Regions from separate parts of the uncultured Enterovirga sp. genome, predicted to be linked through region 2. Evidence: predicted binding sites of a transcription regulator. Region 2 holds the regulator's gene; the other holds the start of a gene.

Evidence for each region. The regulator LexA, encoded in region 2, represses DNA repair genes until DNA is damaged. The targets are predictions, from matches to a motif close to TGTTCNNNNTGTGTTCNG.
Region 1: a site for LexA is predicted at 2,608-2,625, ahead of ACFE87_RS05155 (LexA family protein). Genes of this name have one in related genera too.

What each region holds. Positions count from the first base shown of each region.
Region 1 covers NZ_CAXTAZ010000006.1:77,493-81,431, reverse strand. Annotated here, with positions in the region: gene ACFE87_RS05170 (relaxase/mobilization nuclease domain-containing protein) at 1-1,711, shown strand, start outside; gene ACFE87_RS05165 (hypothetical protein) at 1,809-2,138, shown strand; gene ACFE87_RS05160 (WGR domain-containing protein) at 2,119-2,421, opposite strand; gene ACFE87_RS05155 (LexA family protein) at 2,641-3,069, shown strand; partial or broken gene ACFE87_RS05150 (Y-family DNA polymerase) at 3,066-3,939, shown strand, end outside.
Region 2 covers NZ_CAXTAZ010000033.1:32,469-36,407, reverse strand. Annotated here, with positions in the region: gene ACFE87_RS16095 (ComEC/Rec2 family competence protein) at 1-1,789, shown strand, start outside; gene lexA (transcriptional repressor LexA) at 1,828-2,526, opposite strand; gene ACFE87_RS16085 (MFS transporter) at 2,638-3,864, opposite strand.

The DNA of each region.
Region 1 (3,939 bases), on a different contig from region 2:
CGAGGGCAGGGCTCTGTACGAGCAGGCGATCGCGTCCGGCTTCGCCGGGCACCGATACGCTGCCCGCCTCGACGCGCTGCCTTCAGGCGCTTTGGAGGCGCAGCTCGTCGTCGCCATGGCCGGCACCGCGCGAGAGCGGTTCCGGGTGCGCGAAGAGCGCATCGGGGTAGGGGAGGGGGGCTTCGTCGAGCGCCGGCTCGATCCGGCCTCCGAGGCAGCCGCGAAGGCCAGGATCGGGGAGGTGACCGGCTTTCCGGTCCACGCCATCAGCGTCGTCCCGGGCGCGAGCAGCCACGGCCGCGATGGAGTGACTTACCGGCTGGGCAGGCTGATCGAGAAGGGCGCGGCGACCGACGACCGGGGCAGGGCGGTCGCGAACGTGGCGGACGCCCGGATCGCGGCGCGAGAATGGGGGCCGTCGCTGCGCTCCCAGTCCTCGCGCGACACCATGCACCTGATCATCTCGGCGAAGGCCGGGACCGATGTCGAGGCGCTGACCCGGGCCGCTCGCGCCTTTCTGCACGACCGCTTCGCGGACCACCGGTTCATGTTCGGGGTCCACACCGACAAGGAAGGCGAGGGACACATCCACGCCCACGCCGTCATCACGGTCCGGAACGAGGCCGGTCAGAAGGTCCACCCCAGCCGTGACACGTTTCGGGAGTGGCGGCAGGCCTATGCCGAGCACGCCCAGGCCGAAGGGCTGAAGATCGTCGCGACCGGTGCCCGGGAGCGCGCCTCCTCGCAGAGCTACGGGCCGAGGGACAAGGCGATCGTGGAAGCGGCCGAGCGGCCTCGACCCGCTCGCGAAGTGCGGGATCGCGCCTACGCAGCCGACCCCGCCAACCGTCGGCTGATCGACAACGCCCGGCAGCGCATCCGGACGGCGCGCGCCAACCCGATCAGGCTCCCGACGACCGACACGGAACGACGTGCCGCCGGCGAGCACACGGCCGTTTGGCGGCAGGTCGTCGGCGAGCACCCCGGAAACGCGACCGCGCTCGGCATGCTGGCCCGGGTCGCAACGGCGGAGACGGTCGGCGGCATCCTGCACACGATAAGTAGGCGGGTGGGTCAGCTCACGACGAAGGAGGACGGCATGGCGATCACGTCGGACCAAATGGCGAAGGACTTGGCGGTCATGAACGAGGCCGTCTCGCGGACGAGCGACCTCCTCGACGGCGGCACGAAGCAGCAATTCCAAGAGGCCTCGGCCCGCTATCTCGAGACGCTCGCGAACCGCATCGACCTGCAACGGGTGCAGGAGATCGGCGTTGAACAGCTCTCACGAAGAGAGGTTGAAAGCCTGGTCGGCGTCAACGCGGATCGCCTGATTTCGCGGGCCCAAGAGGTCGAGGCGCGCGAGACGCGCGAGGCGGCTTCGGCACAGCTCCTGGCGGACCGGGCCGTGGAGGTCGAGCGCCGACAGGAAGGGAGGGGGCGTGCGGATCCCGAGGCGCAGCGCGAGCTCCGGTCGGAGCGGGCGGTCGTCGCCGGCACGCAGCAGGCGGCGGCCCGGGAGGCGCGCGAGGCCGCGGCGGCCGTCGAGGCCGCGCGCGTCCTGGCCGATCATCCCGCCCAGCCGCTTCCGATCGGCCTCGTGCAGACGGACGCTCTCGGCAAGCTCCGGGCCGAGCAGGAGCGGGTGCTTCGCGAGATCGAGGCCGAGCGTGGCGAGGCGCAGGCGATCAAGGGCCAGCGGCTCACGTGAGCCTGCCGGGCGCGCGCCGCTCCGGCGCATGCAACGCTCTTGTCGGACCGTCACATCCGGCGGCAGCGGGGATGTGCTCAGGCCGGAGGCGCGTGCGATGAGCAGTCGGCGCAGGCTGCCGTCGAAGGTCCCGGACCACACCGTCGCGTGCGGTTGGGACAACCCGCTGCAGACCTATTTCTGCACTGTGGTGCGTGACCGGGTAGCGGGCGATCGCGAAGCCGACGACCTGGTCGTCCTCTGGCTTGGCCTGGACGAGCGGGAGGTGCGCACGCCTGAAGCGCTGGTCGGGCCTCTCGCGCCCTATGCGGAGCTCGACGCCGCGATGTTGTCGCTGCTACGCGCTGACCGCGCTGCGGACCTAGATCGCGGGCCGTCTGTCCTGCAGCGCCAGTCGCTCGCCGCGATCAAAAGGCGACGGACTTGAGAGGCAGCGAAAGGGCGAGGTCAGCAGGAACACGCTCGCAGCTCGTAGCCTTGCGCTGCTTCCGGCTGAGCCAGGTTTCCAGCGCTTCGCTGGCCTGGGCACGCGCCTCGAAGAGGTCGAGGCGACGCCGGCCGGACGCTCCGAGGCGGCCCCATTCTCGAACAAGCGCTGTGTCGCCGAACAGGGTTTCCTCGAGCGACAGGACGTAGAAGCGAGCCATGTTCGCGCTCGGCACGCGACGCTCGAGCACGAGGAGCTGCACGGATGAGATCGCGGCCGACATGCCGAATCATCCGGAGCCGCGCCCGGGCCGTCCAACGACTTTCATGAATCGGTCAGGGTGGTTCGATTCATGGTCGTGATGGCGTACTTCGTAGCCGGGAGGCCGACGTAGCAGCCCCCCTTTCCCCTTGCCGCGCCTCAGCCAACCCGCCTCTGATCAGCGCGGGGTTGACCAAAGCGTGTTCGATGTTCCTTTTTCGTTCTAATCAGCGAGGAAGAGATGCACGCGATCGAAATCGTCATAGGGCGACCCTTGCCCCTCCCGGTTCTTCGGTCAGCGGTGCGCGCCGGCTTTCCCTCGCCGGCGGACGATTTCGCCGAGGAGGAGATCGACCTCCAGCAGCTGCTCATCCGCAACCGGCCGGCGACGTTCCTGATTCGCGTTGACGGCGACAGCATGGTCGAGAAGCGCCTGCATCATGGGGATCTCGCCGTCGTCGACCGCAGCCTCGCACCTCGGCCTGGCGACGTCGTCGTGGTGGACATCGATGGCGAGCGCTCTTTCAAGGTCTGGGCGCCACGGTCCGGCCGGATCGAGCTAGCCTTCGCGAACCGCACCTACCCGCTATTCCAGGTGCCATCCGACGCGCTGGTCGAGGTCTGGGGTGTCGTGTCGTCGATCAGCTCTTCCCGCCGCGCTACGCGATGAGGGCTTTTGCGCTTATCGACGGGAACGCCTTCTACTGTTCCTGCGAGAGGGTCTTCGACCCGTCCCTCCGGCTTTTGCCGGTCGTCGTGCTGTCGAACAACGACGGCTGCGCCATCGCCCGCACGGCGGAGGCGAAGGCGCTCGGCATCAGGATGGGCGACCCATGTTTCAAGATCCGGGATCGCTGCCGCCGCGAGGGCGTGCGGGTGTTCTCGTCGAATTACGCCCTCTACGGCGATATGAGCGGGCGAACGAACGAGATCTATCGACGGTTCGCGCCCGACGTCGAGATCTACTCGATCGACGAGAGCTTCCTCGACCTCACGCCGGTGCGCCCGGTTGACCGCGTGCCGCTCGGCCGGGATCTTCGGTCGACGGTGCTGCGCTGGACCGGCATCCCGACCTGCGTCGGCATCGGGCCGACGAAGACGCTGGCGAGGCTCGCGAACCACATCGCCAAGCACGAGCCGGAGATGGGGGGCGTCTGCGACCCGACCGACCCGACCGAGCGCGCCCGATGGTTGGCCGGGACGAAGCTCGAGGAGGTCTGGGGCATTGGCCCGGCCTCCGCCCGGAAGCTCCGGGCGTTCGGGTGCGACACGGGTCGCGGACGTGGCCGCGCTCGACCCGAGGCCGGCCCGAAAGGCGCTGACGGTCGTCGGCGAGCGCATGGTCTACGAGCTTCGCGGGCAGTCCTGCCTCAGCCTGGAAGCCCTCACGCCGACCCGGAAGGGCTGCGCCGTCACCCGCATGTTCTCCCGCCGGGTCGAGGACCGAGACACGATGGAGCAGGCGATCGCGACCCATGCCGCCCGGCTGGGCGAGAAGCTGCGTCGTGAGGCGCTCGGGACCGACCACGTCACGGTCTTC
Region 2 (3,939 bases):
GTCCAGCGTGCGCGTGACGGTCCGGGCGGTCGCGGGCCTGGCGCCGGGCGATTACGTGGGTGGAACGGTCCGGCTCTTGCCGCCGCCGGAAGCGGCGCGCCCGGGCGGCTACGACTTCGCCCGCGACGCCTATTTCCGCGGGATCGGCGCGGTCGGCTCGGCCTCGGGCCGTCTTGTGAGGATCGAGCCGCCCCCGTTCGCGCCCGACCTGTCCTTGCGGAGCGCGGCCCTGATCGACCGGGCCCGGAACGCGCTCACGGCCAGGATCGTCGAGGCGATCGGCGGGCAGGCCGGCGCCGTCTCGGCCGCGCTCGTCACCGGCAAGCGCGGCCTCATCGACGAACGCACGAACGACATCCTGCGGGCGGCCGGAATCTACCATGTCGTGTCGATCTCCGGCCTGCACATGGTGCTGGCCGCAGGCCTCTTCTTCGCCGCGACGCGCGCGCTCCTGGCGCTCTCGCCGGCGCTGGCGCTTGGCTGGCCGATCAAGAAGATCGCGGCGATCGTCGGCATGGCGGGCGCGACGGCCTATTGCATCTTCTCCGGCTCGGAGGTCGCGACCGAGCGCTCGCTCGTCATGATCCTCGTCATGCAGGGCGCGATCCTGTTCGACCGGCCGGCGCTGTCGCTCCGCAACCTCGCCATCTCGGCGATCCTCGTCCTGACGCGGGAGCCCGAGGCGCTGCTCGGACCGAGCTTCCAGATGTCCTACGCGGCGGTCGCGGGCCTGATCGCCTTCGCCGAGGCGGCGCGTCGGGTCCGCCCCGCGGCGGAGGCGGGCGACCCGCTTCGTCGGGCGGCACTCTGGGTCGGCATGACGCTCGCCGGCATCCTGGGCACGACGCTCGTCGCGACGCTCGCGACCGGGCCGTTCGGAACCTTCCACTTCCAGAATGTCCAACCCTACGGGCTGATCGGCAACGCCGCGACCCTGCCCCTCGTGTCCTTCGCCGTGATGCCGGCCGCCGTGATCGGCGTGGTCGCGCTCCCCTTCGGCCTTGACCGTCCGATCTGGGCGGCCATGGGCTATGCCACGGACGGCGTGCTCCGCCTGTCGGAATGGGTCGCGGGTTTCGCCGGTTCGACGCTGGTGGTGCCGGCCTTCGGGGCGGGCGCGCTCTCGCTCTTGGCCTTCGCGCTGCTCGTCGCGACGCTCTGTGGTTCGGCGCTCCGGCTTCTCGCGGGCCTTCCCTTCATTCTGGGCGTGGCGCTCGCCTCCGCTGCGCCGCGCCCGGACATCTACGTGGCCCGGGACGGGTCGGGCGCCGCGGTCCGGGGCCGGGACGGCCGGCTCGCGCTCCTGGGGCGGGTCCCGGCCTTCACGGCCGAGCAATGGCTCAAGGCCGATGGCGATGCGCGCCGGGCCGCGGATGCCTCGCTCAAGGCCGGACCGCGCTGTGACCGGATCGGCTGCACGATCGAGATGCGGGACGGCCGGATCGTCTCGCATCTCCTCGACCGGCGCGGTTTTGCCGAGGATTGCGGCCGTGCCGCCGTCGTCCTCTCCCACCTTCAGGCACCGCCGGACTGCGCCGCGCCCACCCTGGTCGACCGCGCCTTCCTGGCCGGACACGGAGCGACGACCCTGTTCGCGACGTCGTCGGGGTTCCGGCTCGAGACCACCCGCCGCCCTGGCGAGAGCCGGCCATGGCTCGCCCGCAAAGCCTCCGCGAGGCCGGCCGCCGCCATCGCATCCGCCTCGCCGCCGCCGGGCAGGCCCGCCTCACGTCCTGCTCCGGCGGAGGAGGCGGTGCCGGACCTCCCGGATGCCGATGCGGAGCCTTGAGGCACTCGCACCGGGAGGACGGGCGCGCCGCTCGGCCGTCAGTACCGCCTGACGAGACTCACGAGCTTGCCCTGGATGCGGACGCGGTCGGGGCCGAGCACGCGCGTCTCGTAGGCCGGGTTCGCGGCTTCGAGCGCGATGGAGGATCCGCGCCGGCGAAAACGCTTCAGCGTCGCCTCCTCGTCGTCGATCAGCGCGACGATGATGTCGCCGGTCAGCGCGTCGTCCTGGCGTTTGATGACGACCGTGTCGCCGTCGAGAATGCCGGCATCGATCATCGAATCGCCCCGCACCTCGAGCGCATAATGTTCGCCCGACGCGAGGAAGTCCGGCGAGAGCGTGATCGAATGCGAGCGGTTCTGCAGGGCGGAGACCGGCGTGCCGGCCGCGATGCGGCCCATGACCGGGATCGAAACGGCCTTGCCGCCGTCGGGAACGCCGCCCGGAGCGGCCGCCGGCGTCGTACGGGCTCGCCCGAAATTGCCCTCGACGACGCTCGGGCTGAATTTCGGCCTGGCGGTCGTCTCAGGCATGCGCAGGACTTCGAGCGCCCGCGCCCGGTTCGGTAGCCGCTTGATGAAGCCGCGCTCCTCGAGAGCGGTGATCAGCCGGTGGATGCCCGATTTCGACTTCAGGTCGAGCGCCTCCTTCATTTCGTCGAAGGAGGGCGGCACGCCGGATTCGGAGAGGCGCGCGTGAATGAAGCGCAGCAACTCGTTCTGCTTGCGGGTCAGCATCGTCGCGCTCCTGCTCGAACGACTCGGGTGAGAAACAAAGCATGAACGGCGTAACCGTTCTGCTAATGTTCCACAAGCGGCGATGTGGACTTTCGGACCTACTCTTCCGCTCTACTCGGCCGGCGCGATCGCGGGATCGGCTTTCGCCCAGAGTTCGGGGCGAAGCTCCTCGGGCCGATCCGGGAAGAAGAGGGCGCACAGGAAGGTGACGGTCGCGACCCCGGCAAGGACCAGGGTCGCCGAGGTGAGGCTGCCCGTGCGTTCGTGCAGGAACCCGATGAGCGGGGCTGCCACGGCGCTGCCGAGGAAACCCATGAAGAAGCGCACCGAATAGAGCTTCGCCCGCAGCGGTGGCGCGACGTAGCGGGCGGTCATCGTCTCGTTCACGGTGACTTGCCCGAAGATCACCGCGGCCGCGACCCCGGCTAGCGGCAGGACCAGCCAGCCCTGCGCGAAGGAGAGCGCGGCGAGGGTCGGGGCGAGGACGAGGGCCAGCGGCAGGAAGAGGCGTTTCAGCGTCGTGCGGTCGATGAGCCGTCCGACCGTGAACTGGGTCGCGGCGCCGCACAGCGTGACCGCGAAGGCCAGGATTCCGACGATCGGGATCAGGTTCGCGTCGCCGGCGAGCCGCTCCTGCATCAGCTTCGGCAGGAGAAGCGTGAAGGCGTTGAAGACGAGGCCCGAGACGACCGCGATCGCGAGCAGCGTCGCGACGGCGCGCCGGACGAGGGGCGCCGGGATCACCGGGAAGGGCGTCGCGGAAGGATGGGCGGCGTGGTCGTATTCCGGCACCCCAATCCAGAGGAGGCCGAGCCCGATGCACACGATGCCGGGCACCATGAAGGCGACCTGCCAGCCGTAGCGCTGGGCGAGGAAGGCCGTGACGACCGGCGCAAGGGCGACGCCGAAATTGCCGAAGACGCCGTTCGTGCCGATTGAGCGGCCGGGTCGCTCGCCCGCCGCCTCGACCAGCATCGCGGTCCCGATCGGGTGATAGATCGCCGCGAAGAGCCCGGCCGAGCCGAGTGCCAGCGCGAGGAGGAGGGGGGTCGCCGCGAAGCCGGCCGCGATCAACGACAGGCCGGTGCCGAAACAGAAGGCCAGCATCAGCGCGTGGCGCCCGATTCGGGCGGCGAGCCATCCCTGCGGGAGCGAGGCGACCCCGTAGAGGACGAACATGCCGGTCGCGAGCGCGAGCACCGGCCCGTAATCGGGCCCGAAGGCGCCGCCGGGCCGGGCCATCACCAGCACCGCCGTCGGCAGGATCAGCAGGCTGTAATGGGTGAGGAGATGCGCGGCGTTGACGAAGACGATTTGCCGGCGGGCCGAGCTCGCCATGATGGAGCCTCCGCGAGGATCGTGAGCCGCCCCGGCACTAGACGAAGGTCGCGCGAGCGTCCAGCACGGCCTGAA